2 regions of the Burkholderia mycopellens genome follow, and region 1 is predicted to be linked to the other one. Evidence: predicted binding sites of a transcription regulator. Region 1 holds the regulator's gene; the other holds the start of a gene.
The links. Region 1 encodes FliA, which starts transcription of late flagellar genes. Its sites were predicted from a motif close to CTAAAGTTTNNNNNNNNNNNGCCGNTA; they were not measured.

Region 1 (7,377 bases):
GTCGCCGTGTGCTGCGGCACGACGGTCGCCGGGATGCTGGTGGTCGCCGCACTCGATGTGCCTTACCAAATCTGGCAGTACAACAAGAAGTTGCGCATGACGAAGGAAGAAGTGAAGCGCGAGCATCGCGAGAACGAAGGCGATCCGCACGTGAAGGGGCGCATCCGCCAGCAGCAGCGCGCGATCGCGCGCCGCCGGATGATGGCGGCCGTGCCGAAGGCCGACGTGGTCGTGACGAACCCGACGCACTTCGCCGTCGCGCTGCAATACACGGACGGCGAGATGCGCGCGCCGAAGGTCGTCGCGAAGGGGGTGAACCTCGTCGCCGCGCGCATCCGCGAACTCGCGGCCGAGCACAACGTGCCGCTGCTCGAAGCGCCGCCGCTCGCGCGTGCGCTGTATCACAACGTCGAACTGGAACGCGAGATTCCCGGCTCGTTGTACTCGGCCGTCGCCGAAGTGCTCGCGTGGGTCTACCAGCTCAAGCGCTTCCGCTCGGAAGGCGGCGCGTTCCCGGCGGCGCCGGTCGATCTGGTGGTGCCGGCCGACCTCGACAAGGGCGCGTCGGTGCCCGCCGAAGACGAGCGCGAAGAAGCCGAAGACACGCTCGGCAAGGCAGGTGCGGCATGAGCACCCCGACCGGCCTGTTCGCGAAGCGCCCGAACCCGTTCGCGGGCACCAACCTGCGCGCGCTCGCGGGCCCGATCCTCATCTGCATGATCCTGGGGATGATGATCCTGCCGCTGCCCCCGCTGCTGCTGGATCTGCTGTTCACGTTCAACATCGCGCTGTCGGTGATGGTGCTGCTCGTCAGCATGTACACGATGAAGCCGCTCGACTTCGCGGCGTTCCCGAGCGTGCTGCTGTTCTCGACGCTGCTGCGCCTGTCGCTGAACGTCGCGTCGACGCGCGTCGTGCTGCTCGAAGGCCACACGGGCCCGGACGCGGCCGGCCAGGTGATCGAGGCATTCGGCCACTTCCTCGTCGGCGGCAACTTCGCGGTCGGTATCGTCGTGTTCGTGATCCTGATGATCATCAACTTCATGGTGATCACGAAGGGCGCGGGGCGGATCGCCGAAGTGTCCGCGCGCTTCACGCTCGATGCGATGCCCGGCAAGCAGATGGCGATCGACGCCGACCTGAACGCGGGCCTCATCAACGAAGAGCAGGCCCGCAAGCGCCGCCTGGCCGTGTCGCAGGAAGCCGAGTTCTACGGGTCGATGGACGGCGCGTCGAAGTTCGTGCGCGGCGACGCGATCGCCGGCCTGATCATCATGGCGATCAACGTGATCGGCGGGCTGATCGTCGGGATGGTCCAGCACGACATGACGTTCGCCGCGGCCGGCACGAACTACACGCTGCTGACGATCGGCGACGGCCTCGTCGCGCAGATCCCGTCGCTCGTGATCTCGACCGCGGCGGGCGTGATCGTGTCGCGCGTCGCGACCGACGAGGACATCGGCACGCAGATCACCGGCCAGCTGTTCACGAACCCGCGCGTGCTGAACATCACCGGCGCGATCATCGGGCTGATGGGGCTGATCCCCGGCATGCCGCACTTCGCGTTCCTCGCGCTCGGCGGCGGCGCGATCTGGCTGGCCCGCACGCAGACCAAGCGCGCGGCGGCCCGCAAGGCGGCCGGCGACCTGACCGACATCGCGCCGCCCGCGGTGCTGCCGGCGGACAGCCACGAGGCGACCTGGGACGACGTGCAGCTGATCGACCCGCTCGGGCTGGAAGTCGGTTACCGGCTGATCCCGCTCGTCGACAAGAACAGCGACGGCGAACTGCTCAAGCGCATCAAGAGCATCCGCAAGAAATTCGCGCAGGAAATCGGCTTCCTGCCGCCGGTGATCCATATCCGCGACAACCTCGAGCTGCGGCCGAACGCGTACCGGATCGCGCTGAAGGGTGTCGAGATCGGTGTCGGCGAAGTGTTCCCGGGCCAGTGGCTCGCGATCAACCCCGGCCAGGTGACGGCCGCGCTGCCGGGCGCCGTCACGCAGGATCCCGCGTTCGGGCTGCCGGCCGTGTGGATCGACGTCGCGATGCGCGAACAGGCGCAGGTGTACGGCTACACGGTGGTCGACGCGAGCACGGTCGTCGCGACGCACCTGAATCATCTGGTCGTCCAGCACGCGGCCGAGCTGCTCGGCCGCCAGGAAGTGCAGTCGCTCGTCGAGCGCACCGGCAAGGACGCGCCGTCGCTCGTCGAGGACCTCATCCCGAAGACGATCTCGCTGACGACCCTGCAGAAGGTGCTGCAGAACCTGCTCGAGGAAGGCGTGCCGATCCGCGACATGCGCACGATCCTCGAGGCCGTGTCCGAACACGCGGGCCGCGGCGACGCGTTCGAGATCACGGCCGCCGTGCGGCTGGCGCTCGGCCGCGCGATCACGCAGCAGTGGTATCCGGGCGCAGGCGAGATGCAGGTGATGGGCCTCGACTCGAATCTCGAGCGCGTGCTGTCGCAGGCGCTCGCCACCGGCGCGAACCCGGGTCTCGAACCCGGCCTCGCGCACAACCTTCTGACCGGCACGCAACAGGCGATGCTGCGTCAACAGAATCTCGGGCTGCCGCCCGTGCTGCTGGTGCAGCACGCGCTGCGCGCGATGCTCGCGCGTTTCCTGCGCCGCAGCCTGCCGCAATTGAAAGTGCTGTCGTACGCCGAAGTGCCGGACACACGCACGATCAAAGTCGTTAACGTCATCGGGGGTTCCGCTTGAACATTCGCAAATTCACCGGCGCAACGAGCCGCGACGCACTTCGTCTCGTGCGCGAGGCGCTCGGCGCCGACGCGGTCGTGCTGTCGAACCGCACGCTCGATGACGGCAGCGTGGAAATCGTTGCGCTTGCTGATTCGGACCTGGCCGCCGTGACGCCGCCGGCTGCGGCGCGCCCGCGCATCGCCGCGCCGCGCGTGCCGGAATCCGTGCCGGCCGCCGCGGTGCCGGGCATCGTGTCGCGCCCGGGCGCGGCGCTGGCCCGCCCGACGGTCAATCCGTATGCGGCAGGTGAAGGCGGGCTGCCGGACGTGTTCTCGTCGGTGTTCGGCGCAAGCGCCGAGGCAGACGACTCGGCGGCGCAACCGTCGGCGATCGATGACGACGCGCTGGCTGCGGCAGCGCCGCCTGCCGCGGCCCCGGCCGCCGCCTCCGAACCCGCACCGTGGCTCGTCGAGCACGCGAAGCGCCTGACGCAGCAGCGTGACGCGCTGATGGCGCGTGCGCAGGCGGCGCCCGCCGCGCCGCAGGCGAGCGCGCCTGCCCCGCGGGCCGCCGCGAGCGCGACGCCGCCCGACTGGGCGCGCGACATCGTGCGCGACGCCGAACGCCGGATGCCGGCCGCCGCCCGCGCGCCCGACACGAACGCGAACGCGGCCTATGCTGCGAAGACGGCCGAGCGCACGCGCCTGTCCGACGACACCGCGGCCGCGGTGGCCGACGCAGTGAAGTCGCGCATCGAGCGGATCGTCAACGATACGGTGATGCAGGAGCTCGGCGAACTGCGCGGGATGATGGAAGAGCAGTTCGACAGCCTGTTGTGGCACGACCGCCAGCGTCGCAGCGCCGTGCATGGTGCGCTGACGAAGCACCTGTTCGCGGCCGGTTTCTCCGCGCAGCTCGTGCGGATGCTGGTCGACAACATGCCGGCCGGCGACGGCGCGCAGACCTTCGAACAGGCCGCCGCATGGGCGCAGTCGGTGCTCGCGTCGAACCTGCCGGTGCTCGAAAGCGAGGATGCGCTGATGGAGCGCGGCGGCGTGTTCGCGCTGATGGGGCCGACGGGCGTCGGCAAGACGACCACCACCGCGAAGCTGGCCGCACGCTGCGTGATGCGCTTCGGCGCGAGCAAGGTCGCGCTGCTGACCACCGACAGCTACCGGATCGGCGGCCACGAGCAGCTGCGCATCTTCGGCAAGATCCTCGGCGTGCCGGTGCACGCGGTGAAGGATGCGGGCGACCTCGCGCTCGCGCTGTCCGAGCTGCGCAACAAGCACATCGTGCTGATCGACACGATCGGCATGAGCCAGCGCGACCGCGCGGTATCCGACCAGATCGCGATGCTGCACGGGGCGAACGCGCCGGTGCAGCGCCTGCTGCTGCTCAACGCGACGAGCCACGGCGACACGCTCAACGAAGTCGTGCAGGCGTACCGCAGCGCGGGCGAGCATCCGGACCTGGCCGGCTGCATCCTCACGAAGCTCGACGAGGCGACCCACCTCGGCGGCGTGCTCGACACGGTGATCCGCTACAAGCTGCCGATCCATTACGTGTCGACCGGCCAGAAGGTGCCGGAGAACCTGTACGTCGCGTCGACCAAATTCCTGCTGAAGAGCGCGTTCTGTGTACCGCGCGACGGCTCGCCCTTCGTGCCGCAAGACGAGGACATGCCGACGCTGCTCTCCGCACTGACCGCACGTTCCACCGCCGAGCTGCACGAGGTGCGATTTGGATAAACGAAACATCGACCAGGCCGAAGGCCTGCGGCGCCTGCTGGCCGGGCGCGCGTCGCGCATCGTCGCGGTGACGGGCGGGCCGGCGGGTGTCGGCTGCACGTCCACCGTCGTGAACCTGGCGGCGGCGCTCGCGTCGCTCGGCAAGGATGTGCTCGTCGTCGACGAGCGTGCCGACGTGCATTCGGCCAGCGCGACGCTGGCGGGCGCGTGGCTGCGCGACGGCGAACGCACGCGGGTCGCGGCCGGCTTCGGCCTGTGCGGCGCGGCGCGGCTCGCACGCACCGGCTACACCGATGCGCAACTGAGCGATTTCATCGACGGGCCGGCCGACATCGTCCTCGTCGACGCGCAGCTCGGCGCCGACGGTTCGTTCTCGACGCTCGCACGTGAAGCGCACGACGTGCTGGTCGTCACGCGGGTCGCCGCGCAGGCGATCACCGAGGCGTACGCGTGCATGAAGCGGCTGCATTTCGCGCATGCGCTCGCGCAGTTCCGCGTGCTGACCAATCACGTCGGCAGCCACGCGGACGCGAAGGTCGCGTTCGACAACCTCGCGGGCGTCGCGAGCCGCTACCTGACGGTGTCGATCGCCGACGCGGGCTGCGTGAGCGCCGATCCGCTCGTCGAGCACGCACGCGAGCTGATGCGTGTCGTGGTCGACGCGTTCCCGTCGTCGGCTGCCGCGCGCGACTACCGGCAGATTGCCGCCGACCTGCTGTACTGGCCGATGCGCCCGCATTCGGGAGCGGGCCGCGCCGTGCACGCGGGCGGCAAGCCGTCGTATGAGGCGGGCGCGGCACACGCCGCGTGAGGGCCACCGGAAGGAGAGAGCCATGATGTACAACGCTCAAGGAAAGATGTCCCAGGCCGACGTGCTCGCGCAATATGCGCCGCTCGTGCGACGCCTCGGGCTGCAGCTCGTCGCGAAGATGCCGGCGAGCGTCGACCTCGACGACCTGATCCAGGCCGGCATGATCGGCCTGATGGACGCGGCCGGCCGCTACAAGGAAGACCAGGGCGCGCAGTTCGAGACCTACGCGACGCAGCGCATCCGCGGCGCGATGCTCGACGAGCTGCGCAGCAACGACTGGCTGCCGCGCAGCCTGCGCAAGACGTCGCGCGAGGTCGAGCACGCGGTGCACCAGGTCGAGCAGCATCTCGGCCGCTCGGCGAGCGAGACCGAGATCGCGCAGCACCTGAACATGCCGCTCGACGAATACCAGGGGATGCTGCAGGACCTGCACGGCAGCCAGCTGATCTACTACGAGGATTTCGACCGTGCGGCCGACGACGAGCCGTTCCTCGACCGCTACCGCGTCGATCACGCCGATCCGCTGTCGGCGCTGCTCGACGAGCACCTGCGCGAAGCGCTCGTCGAGGCGATCGAGCGGCTGCCGGAGCGCGAGAAGCTGCTGATGTCGCTGTACTACGAACGGGGTCTGAATCTGCGCGAGATCGGCGCGGTGCTCGAAGTGAGCGAATCGCGCGTGTGCCAGCTGCACAGCCAGGCCGTCGCGCGCCTGCGCGCGCGGCTGCGCGAACAGGCGTGGGTCGGCGCGGAGTCCTGACCCTTTCCTGACGGCCGCGCGCGACGGCGCCGCGCGCTTGCGTCGTGTGTGCGCCGCGCTTGCGCATTCTGCGCGCCGATTTGCTACAATCCTCTCCGCTTTCCGAGGAGCGTTGCGACGGACCATCCTGCGTCCGCCAGGCTCGGAAGGCTTCACCAAGCAGCCGCGCGGCACAACCGCGCCGGTTCCGCTTCCTGAACGGCGCTCACGTCACCAATCTAGAAACTTTTTAGAAAGGAGGGCGTGATGAACGCCATGATCGATTCCAAAGCTTCCAACGATTACGTCGTCGCCGACATGGCGCTGGCCGGCTGGGGCCGCAAGGAACTGAATATCGCCGAGACCGAAATGCCGGGCCTCGTGCAGATCCGTGACGAATACAAGGCACAGCAGCCGCTGAAGGGCGCGCGCATCGCCGGTTCGCTGCACATGACGATCCAGACGGGCGTGCTGATCGAGACGCTGAAGGCGCTCGGCGCGGACGTCCGCTGGGCCTCGTGCAACATCTTCTCGACGCAGGACCATGCCGCCGCCGCGATCGTCGAAGCCGGCACGCCGGTGTTCGCGTTCAAGGGCGAATCGCTCGACGAATACTGGGAGTTCTCGCACCGCATCTTCGAATGGCCGAACGGCGAATTCGCGAACATGATCCTGGACGACGGCGGCGACGCAACGCTGCTGCTGATCCTCGGCGCGAAGGCCGAGAAGGACCGTTCGGTGATCGCGAAGCCGACCAACGAGGAAGAAGTCGCGCTGTACAAGTCGATCGCGAAGCACCTCGACGCGGACCCGACCTGGTACTCGACGCGCCTCGCGCACATCAAGGGCGTGACCGAGGAAACCACGACCGGCGTGCACCGCCTGTACCAGATGGAAAAGGACGGCCGCCTGCCGTTCCCGGCGTTCAACGTGAACGATTCGGTCACGAAGTCGAAGTTCGACAACCTGTACGGCTGCCGCGAATCGCTGGTCGACGGCATCAAGCGCGCGACCGACGTGATGATCGCGGGCAAGGTCGCGGTCGTCGCGGGCTACGGCGACGTGGGCAAGGGCTGCGCGCAGTCGCTGCGCGGCCTGGGCGCGACCGTGTGGGTCACCGAAATCGACCCGATCTGCGCGCTGCAGGCGGCGATGGAAGGCTACCGCGTCGTGACGATGGAATACGCGGCCGACAAGGCCGACATCTTCGTGACGGCGACCGGCAACTACCACGTGATCAACCACGATCACATGAAGGCGATGCGCCACAACGCGATCGTCTGCAACATCGGTCACTTCGACTCGGAAATCGACGTCGCGTCGACCCGTCAGTACCAGTGGGAAAACATCAAGCCGCAGGTCGACCACATC
Region 2 (7,377 bases), 3.5 Mb from region 1:
GGGCGCGAGCGGCGTGCAGGACGCCGACGCGTTCGTCGACCGGCTCGCGGGCCCCGCGCAGGCGGCCAGCGCGTCGACCGGCATCCCGGCGCGCTTCATCGTCGGCCAGGCCGCGCTCGAATCGGGCTGGGGCAAGCGCGAGATCCGCGCGGGCGACGGCTCGACGAGTTACAACGTGTTCGGCATCAAGGCGACCAAGGGCTGGACCGGCCGCACGGTGTCCGCGCTGACGACGGAATACGTGAACGGCGCGCCGCGCCGCGTGGTCGCGAAGTTCCGCGCGTACGATTCGTACGAGCACGCGATGACCGATTACGCGAACCTGCTGAAGAACAATCCGCGCTACGCGGGCGTGCTGAGCGCGAGCCGCAGCGTCGAAGGCTTCGCGCACGGGATGCAGAAGGCCGGCTATGCGACCGACCCGAACTACGCGAAGAAGCTGATTTCGATCATGCAGCAGATCGGCTGACGACCCGTCGGCGACCGCCGTCGTACCCTCTGGACCGCGCCCGGCAGACCGCCGCGCGCGGTTTCAACGTTTGCGCGAAAAAAATCCCCAATTCGATCTAAACTTTCGGTCAGCACTGCCGCTAAGTGTGAGAGACCTGCGACCGGGCCCCCGTTCTGGCCCGGTTTTATTGCGCACCGGTTGCCCGGGCGCCCATGAGAAGACAGACCGGCTAGCCATGAATATCGAAACGTCGACGGACCCCAGCCTGGATGCAGGCCACTCCGGGCCCGACTATGCCCGCCGCAATCCGCTGGAAATCGGCGTGCAGCTGCGCAACCTCGTCAATCGCGGCGATTTCCTGACCGTCCAGTATCCGGGCGGCCAGCTCGTCACGCGCCTGCTCGAGGTGGATGTCGGCGCGCGGACGTTCACGTTCGACTGGGGTGCGCTGGCCGAGCAGAACGCCGGCATCCTCGGCGCGTCGCACTGCACGTTCGCGGCCGCGCCGGAGGGCGTGCGCGTCGAATTCACCACGGGCACGCCGCGCGAGACGCGCTTCGAGGGGCTGCCCGCGTTCGTCGCCGATTTCCCCGACGTGCTGATGTGCATCCAGCGCCGCGAATATTTCCGCGTCGATGCACCGATCGTCGATCCGTTCCTGTGCCGCGGCAAGCTGCCGGACGGCGAGAGCTTCCTGTTCGAGGTGCACAACCTGTCGCTCGGCGGCGTGGGGCTGCGCACGGCCGACGAACGCGTCGAGGCGCTCGAGGTCGGCACGCTGCTGCCCGACGTCGAGCTCGACCTGACCGGCCATGGCAAGCTGTCGCTCGACCTGCAGCTCGTGTCGCAGCGTTCGACGCAGATGCCGAACGGGTCGCGGCGCTACCAGCTCGGCTTCCGCTACATGTCGCTGCCGGGCAGCGCGGAGAACACGCTGCAGCGGCTGATCACGCAGCTCGAAATGAAGCGCCGCTCGCTCGCGCGGGCCTGACGCGCAGGCGACGGCCGGCCCCGCCCGGGGCGGCCCGCGCGGCGTTCGCGGCACCCTCGGCCGCACGCTTGAACCGGCGTCGCGCGCATGCGCGTCGCGCGTGCATTTTTTCCTCAATTTTCTGAAATCGCGGCCGTTATACCGGGAGTCACGCAACCCGGCGGCCGCAGCGCGGCCGGCTCATCAGGATCGCGCATGTCCAACACACTCATGAACCTCGGCGTCAGCGGCCTGAATGCCGCGCTCTGGGGCCTCACGACGACCGGCCAGAACATCAGCAACTCGGCGACGCCGGGCTATTCGGTCGAACGCCCGGTCTATGCCGAGGCGAGCGGCCAGTACACGAGCAGCGGCTACATGCCGCAGGGCGTGAACACCGTCACCGTGCAGCGGCAGTACAGCCAGTACCTGAGCGACCAGCTGAACGGCGCGCAGACGCAGAGCGGCGCGCTGTCGACGTGGTATTCGCTCGTCACGCAGCTGAACAACTACGTCGGCAGCCCGACGTCGGGCATCTCGACCGCGATCACGAGCTACTTCACCGGGCTGCAGAACGTCGCGAACAGCGCGGCCGACTCGTCGGTGCGGCAGACCGCGATGAGCAATGCGCAGACGCTCGCGAACCAGATCACGGCGGCCGGCCAGCAGTACGACGCGCTGCGCCAGAGCGTGAATACGCAGCTGACGAGCACCGTCACGCAGATCAACGCGTACACCGCGCAGATCGCGCAGCTGAACCAGCAGATCGCATCCGCGAGCAGCCAGGGGCAGCCGCCTAACCAGCTGATGGACCAGCGCGACCTCGCGGTGTCGAACCTGTCGAACCTCGCCGGCGTGCAGGTCGTGCGCAACAGCGACGGCTACAGCGTGTTTCTGGCGGGCGGCACGCCGCTCGTCGTCTCGAACACCAGCTACCAGCTCGCGACCGTCGCGTCGCCGTCCGACCCGAGCGAGCTGACCGTCGTGTCGCAGGGCATCGCCGGCGCGAACCCGCAGGGGCCGAACCAGTTCCTGTCGGACGCGTCGCTGTCGGGCGGCACGCTCGGCGGCCTGCTCGCGTTCCGCAACCAGACGCTCGACCCGGCCGAAGCGCAGCTCGGCGCGATCGCGACCAGCTTCGCCGCGCAGGTCAACGCGCAGAACGCGCTCGGCATCGACCTGTCGGGCAACGTCGGCGGCAACCTGTTCACGACCGGTAGCCCGATCACGTACGCGAACCAGGGCAATACCGGCAACGCGGCACTGTCCGTGTCGTTCGCGAACGCGTCGCAGCCGACCACGAGCGACTACACGCTGTCGTTCGACGGCACGAACTACACGCTGACCGACAGCGCCAGCGGCGCGGTGGTCGGCCAGTCGACCTCGATGCCGGCCACGATCGGCGGGCTGAATTTCTCGTTCTCGTCCGGCACGATGAACGCCGGCGACAAGTTCACCGTGCAGCCGACGCGCGGCGCGCTGAACGGCTTCGGCCTCGCCACGTCGAACGGCTCGGCGATCGCGGCGGCGGCGCCGTTCGTGCCGTCGGCGACCACGACGAACACCGGCACCGGCACGATCGGCGGCCTGTCGGTCACGAGCGCGGCGGCCGCGGCCAACCCGCACAACTACACGATCACGATGACCGGCACCGCCGGCAATCTGCAGTACACGGTCACCGACAACTCCGCCAACCCGGTGACCACGAGCGCGCCGCAGAATTACCAGTCCGGCTCGCCGATCACGCTGGCGGCCGGCGTCACGGTCGCGGTGTCGGGCACGCCGGCAGCGGGCGACACGTTCAAGGTCGCGCCGAACACGGGCGGCACGAACGACGGCAGCAACGCGCTCGCGCTGTCGAAGCTCGTCAGCGCGAAATCGTTCGGCAACGGCACGACCACGCTGACGGGCGCGTATGCGAACTACGTGAACAACATCGGCAACACGACGAGCCAGCTGAAGTCGTCGAGCGCCGCGCAGACCTCGCTGATCGGCCAGATCACGCAAGCGCAGCAGTCGGTGTCGGGCGTGAACCAGAACGAGGAAGCGGCCAACCTGATGCAGTACCAGCAGCTCTACCAGGCGAACGCGAAGGTGATCCAGACCGCGTCGACGCTGTTCCAGACCGTGCTCGGCCTGTTCAACTGATTTCGGGGATCGAAGCGATGCGGATTTCCACTGCCCAGTTCTACCAGATGAATGTCGCCCAGATGAGCGACCAGCAGGCACAGCTCGCGCAGCTGTACCAGCAGATCTCGAGCGGCGTGAGCCTGTCGACCCCGGCCGACAACCCGCTCGGCGCCGCGCAGGCGGTGCAGCTGTCGATGACGTCGGCCACGCTGTCGCAGTATTCGTCGAACCAGAACACCGCGCTGTCTTCGCTGCAGGCGGAAGACCAGGCGCTCTTCAGCGTCAACAACCTGCTGAACAGCATTCATACGGTCGTGATCCAGGCCGGCGACGGCTCGCTGTCCGACAGCGACCGTTCGGCGCTGTCGACGCAACTGCAGGGCTATCGCAACCAGCTGCTGACGCTCGCGAACTCGACGGACGGCGCGGGCAACTACCTGTTCGCGGGTTTCCAGACGGCCACGGCGCCGTTCTCGAACGCGGCGGGCGGCGGTGTGGCCTACAGCGGCGACACGGGTTCGCGGCAGGTGCAGATCGCCGACACGCGCTCGATCTCGCAGGGCGACAACGGCGTGAGCGTGTTCCTGTCGGTGCCGATGCTCGGCAGCCAGCCGGTGCCGGTCGCCGGCGCGGGCAACACGGGCACGGGCACGATCGGCTCGGTGTCGATCACGAGCCCGTCGGCCGCGACCAACACGCACCAGTTCACGATCAACTTCGGCGGCACCGCGGCCGCGCCGACCTATACGGTGACCGACAATTCCCTTCCGCCGCCGAACAACGTGACCGCCGCACAGCCGTATTCGGCCGGCGCCGGGATCGCGCTCGGCAATGGCCTGTCGGTGCCCGTGTCGGGCAACCCGGCGCCCGGCGATTCGTTCACGGTCACGCCGGCGCCGCAGGCCGGCACCGACGTGTTCGCCGCGCTCGACTCGATGATCGCCGCGCTGAAGGTGCCGGTCAGCAGCAACACGACCGCCGCCGCCGCGCTCCAGAACGCGATGACCACCGGCACGACGAAGCTGAACAACATGATGACGAACGTCCTCACCGTGCAGGCGTCGGTCGGCGGCCGCGAGCAGGAAATCAAGGCGATGCAGACGGTGAACCAGACCAACACGCTGCAGGTCAGCAGCAACCTGGCCGACCTGACGAGCACCGACATGGTGTCGACGATCAGCCAGTTCCTGCAGATGCAGAACGCGCTGACGGGCTCGCAGAAGGCTTACGCGCAGTTGCAGAACCTGTCGCTGTTCCAGTACATCAATCCCTGATGCACGACGCGCCGGCCGCGACGTGAGCGCACGCTCGGCGTCGCGGCCGGCGTCGATCACCGCCCGCGCATGTCCCCGCGCGGGCAGGCGCTGCACCGGGTCGCGCCGTCGCGCCCATTCATCGGGCCCCTTTCATCCGGCCCCGTTTCACCCACGCGGCAAGCCGCGCTTCGGCCTTGCCGGCCCCGCTCGCCGGCCCGCGCATCGGCCCGCTCGCCAGTCCGCTTGCCAGCCCCATTTCCGCTCCGTAAACTCGCGCCAGATTCCAGACCGGCGCATCCTCCGCAGCCGGCGACCGACAGGAGCCCTTTTCCCCATGTCCGATTCCTACTTCCCGCGCTGGCGGGTGCAATCGACCGGCGCGGCCTCGCGCGTGGTCGGCCCCGACGAGCGCCTCGCGTGGCCGCAGATGGTTGCGATGGGCGTGCAGCACGTCGTCGCGATGTTCGGCTCGACCGTGCTCGCGCCGCTGCTGATGGGCTTCGACCCGAACCTGTGCATCTTCATGTCGGGGATCGGCACGCTGCTGTTCTTCGTGCTGGTCGGCGGCCGCGTGCCGAGCTACCTCGGCTCGAGCTTCGCGTTCATCGGCCTCGTGATCGCGGTGACCGGCTACGGCGGCAGCGGCCCGAACCCGAACATCCCGGTCGCACTCGGCGGGATCGTCGCGTGCGGCGTCGTGTACGTCGCGATCGGCGCGCTGGTGCAGGCGATCGGCACGAACTGGATCGAGACGCTGATGCCGCCCGTCGTGACCGGCGCGGTGGTCGCGGTGATCGGGCTGAACCTGGCGCCGATCGCGGTCAAGGGCGTGTCCGGGTCGACCTTCGAATCGGTGATGGCGCTCGTCACGGTGCTGTGCGTCGGCGGCGTCGCGGTGTTCTCGCGCGGGATGGTGCAGCGCCTGCTGATCCTGGTGGGGCTGGTGATCGCCTACGCGATCTACGCGGTCGCGACCAACGGGATGGGGCTCGGCAAGCCGATCGATTTCTCGATCGTCGAGCATGCGGCCTGGTTCGGGGTGCCGAGCTTCCGCGCGCCGGTGTTCGATCCGCACGCGATGCTGATGCTGGCGCCGATCGCGGTGATCCTGGTTGCGGAAAACCTCGGCCACATCAAGGCCGTCAGCGCGATGACGGGCGCGAACCTCGATCGCTACGTGGGCCGCGCGTTCATCGGCGACGGGCTCGCGACGATCGTGTCGGGCAGCGTCGGCGGCACGGGCGTGACGACCTACGCGGAGAACATCGGCGTGATGGCCGTCACGCGGATCTACTCGACGCTCGTGTTCGCGGTCGCCGCGCTGATCGCGATCGTGCTCGGCTTCTCGCCGAAGTTCGGTGCGGTGATCCAGACGATTCCGGGCCCCGTGCTCGGCGGCGTGTCGATCGTCGTGTTCGGGCTGATCGCGGTGACGGGCGCGCGGATCTGGGTCGTCAACAAGGTCGACTTCTCCGACAACCGCAACCTGATCGTCGCGGCCGTCACGCTGGTGCTCGGCGCCGGCGACTTCTCGCTGAAGATCGGCGGCTTCGGGCTCGGCGGGATCGGCACCGCGACGTTCGGCGCGATCATCCTTTACGCGATCCTGCGCAAGGAAAAGGAACCGGGCCCGGTGGTCTGAGCCTGCGGCGGGCGGTGTCGTGCCGCCCGCGTCATGGTCCGCGTCAAACGTCGACGCGCTACGCGCCGACGTTCGACTGCGTCTGCAGCCACGCGCAGAACTGCGCGACGAGCGGATCGTCGGCCGGCGCGCGCGGCGCGATCCACCAGTAGCTGCGCGTCGCGATGCGCGGCCCCTCCAGCGGCATCACGAGCCGGCCGCTCGCGAGCTCGTCGTCGATCAGCGGCAACGGGCCGAGCGCGACGCCGAGCCCGTCGACGGCCGCCTGCAGCGCCAGGTAGAAGTGGTCGAACGACTGCCGCTTGCGCCCCTTCATCGCCACGCCGGCCGCCGCGAACCAGTCGCGCCAGCCTTCCGGCCGCGTATCCGAATGCAGCAGCACATGGCGCGCGAGATCGTCCGCGCGCGCGATCGGCACGCGCTTGAGCAGCGCGGGGCTGCAGACGGGAATCACGCTTTCGTCGAGGAAGTGGCCGCTCGTGCAGTTCGGCCAGTGGCCGGGGCCGCGGCGGATCGCGACATCGAAGCCGTCGAGCGTGTCGAGCGGCGCATTCGACGTCGACAGCTTCAGCTCGACGTTCGGTACGTCGCGCTGGAACCGCGACAGGCGCGGCAGCAGCCATTTCATCGCGAAGGTCGGCAGCGCATTGATGCGCAGCACGCGTGCCGCGCCCGTGTTGCGCAGCTGCTCGGTCGCGAGCGCGATGCTGTCGAACGCCGCGCGCACGGTATCCAGGTAGCGGCGGCCTTCGTCGGTGAGCTTCACGCGCTTGCCGTAGCGGTGGAACACCGGCTTGCCGAGCCAGGCCTCGAACCCGGCAATCTGCCGGCTGATGGCACCGTGAGTCACATGCAGCTCGTCGCCGGCAGCGCTGAAGCTTTCATGTCGTGCCGCGGCTTCAAAGGCCCGAAGCGCGGAAAAGGGCGG

Region 2: the regulator FliA is predicted to act here: its motif matches at 1,555-1,581, upstream of flgK (flagellar hook-associated protein FlgK).

What each region holds. Positions count from the first base shown of each region.
Region 1 covers NZ_OZ183802.1:234,137-241,513, forward strand. The annotation lists gene flhB (flagellar biosynthesis protein FlhB) at 1-630, shown strand, start outside; gene flhA (flagellar biosynthesis protein FlhA) at 627-2,726, shown strand; gene flhF (flagellar biosynthesis protein FlhF) at 2,723-4,459, shown strand; gene ACPTTC_RS01090 (MinD/ParA family protein) at 4,452-5,270, shown strand; gene ACPTTC_RS01095 (RNA polymerase sigma factor FliA) at 5,293-6,027, shown strand; S-adenosyl-L-homocysteine riboswitch at 6,126-6,241, shown strand; gene ahcY (adenosylhomocysteinase) at 6,274-7,377, shown strand, end outside.
Region 2 covers NZ_OZ183802.1:3,725,325-3,732,701, reverse strand. The annotation lists gene flgJ (flagellar assembly peptidoglycan hydrolase FlgJ) at 1-469, shown strand, start outside; gene ACPTTC_RS17390 (flagellar brake protein) at 687-1,442, shown strand; gene flgK (flagellar hook-associated protein FlgK) at 1,638-3,569, shown strand; gene flgL (flagellar hook-associated protein FlgL) at 3,587-4,825, shown strand; gene ACPTTC_RS17375 (solute carrier family 23 protein) at 5,142-6,449, shown strand; gene ACPTTC_RS17370 (transcriptional regulator GcvA) at 6,508-7,377, opposite strand, start outside.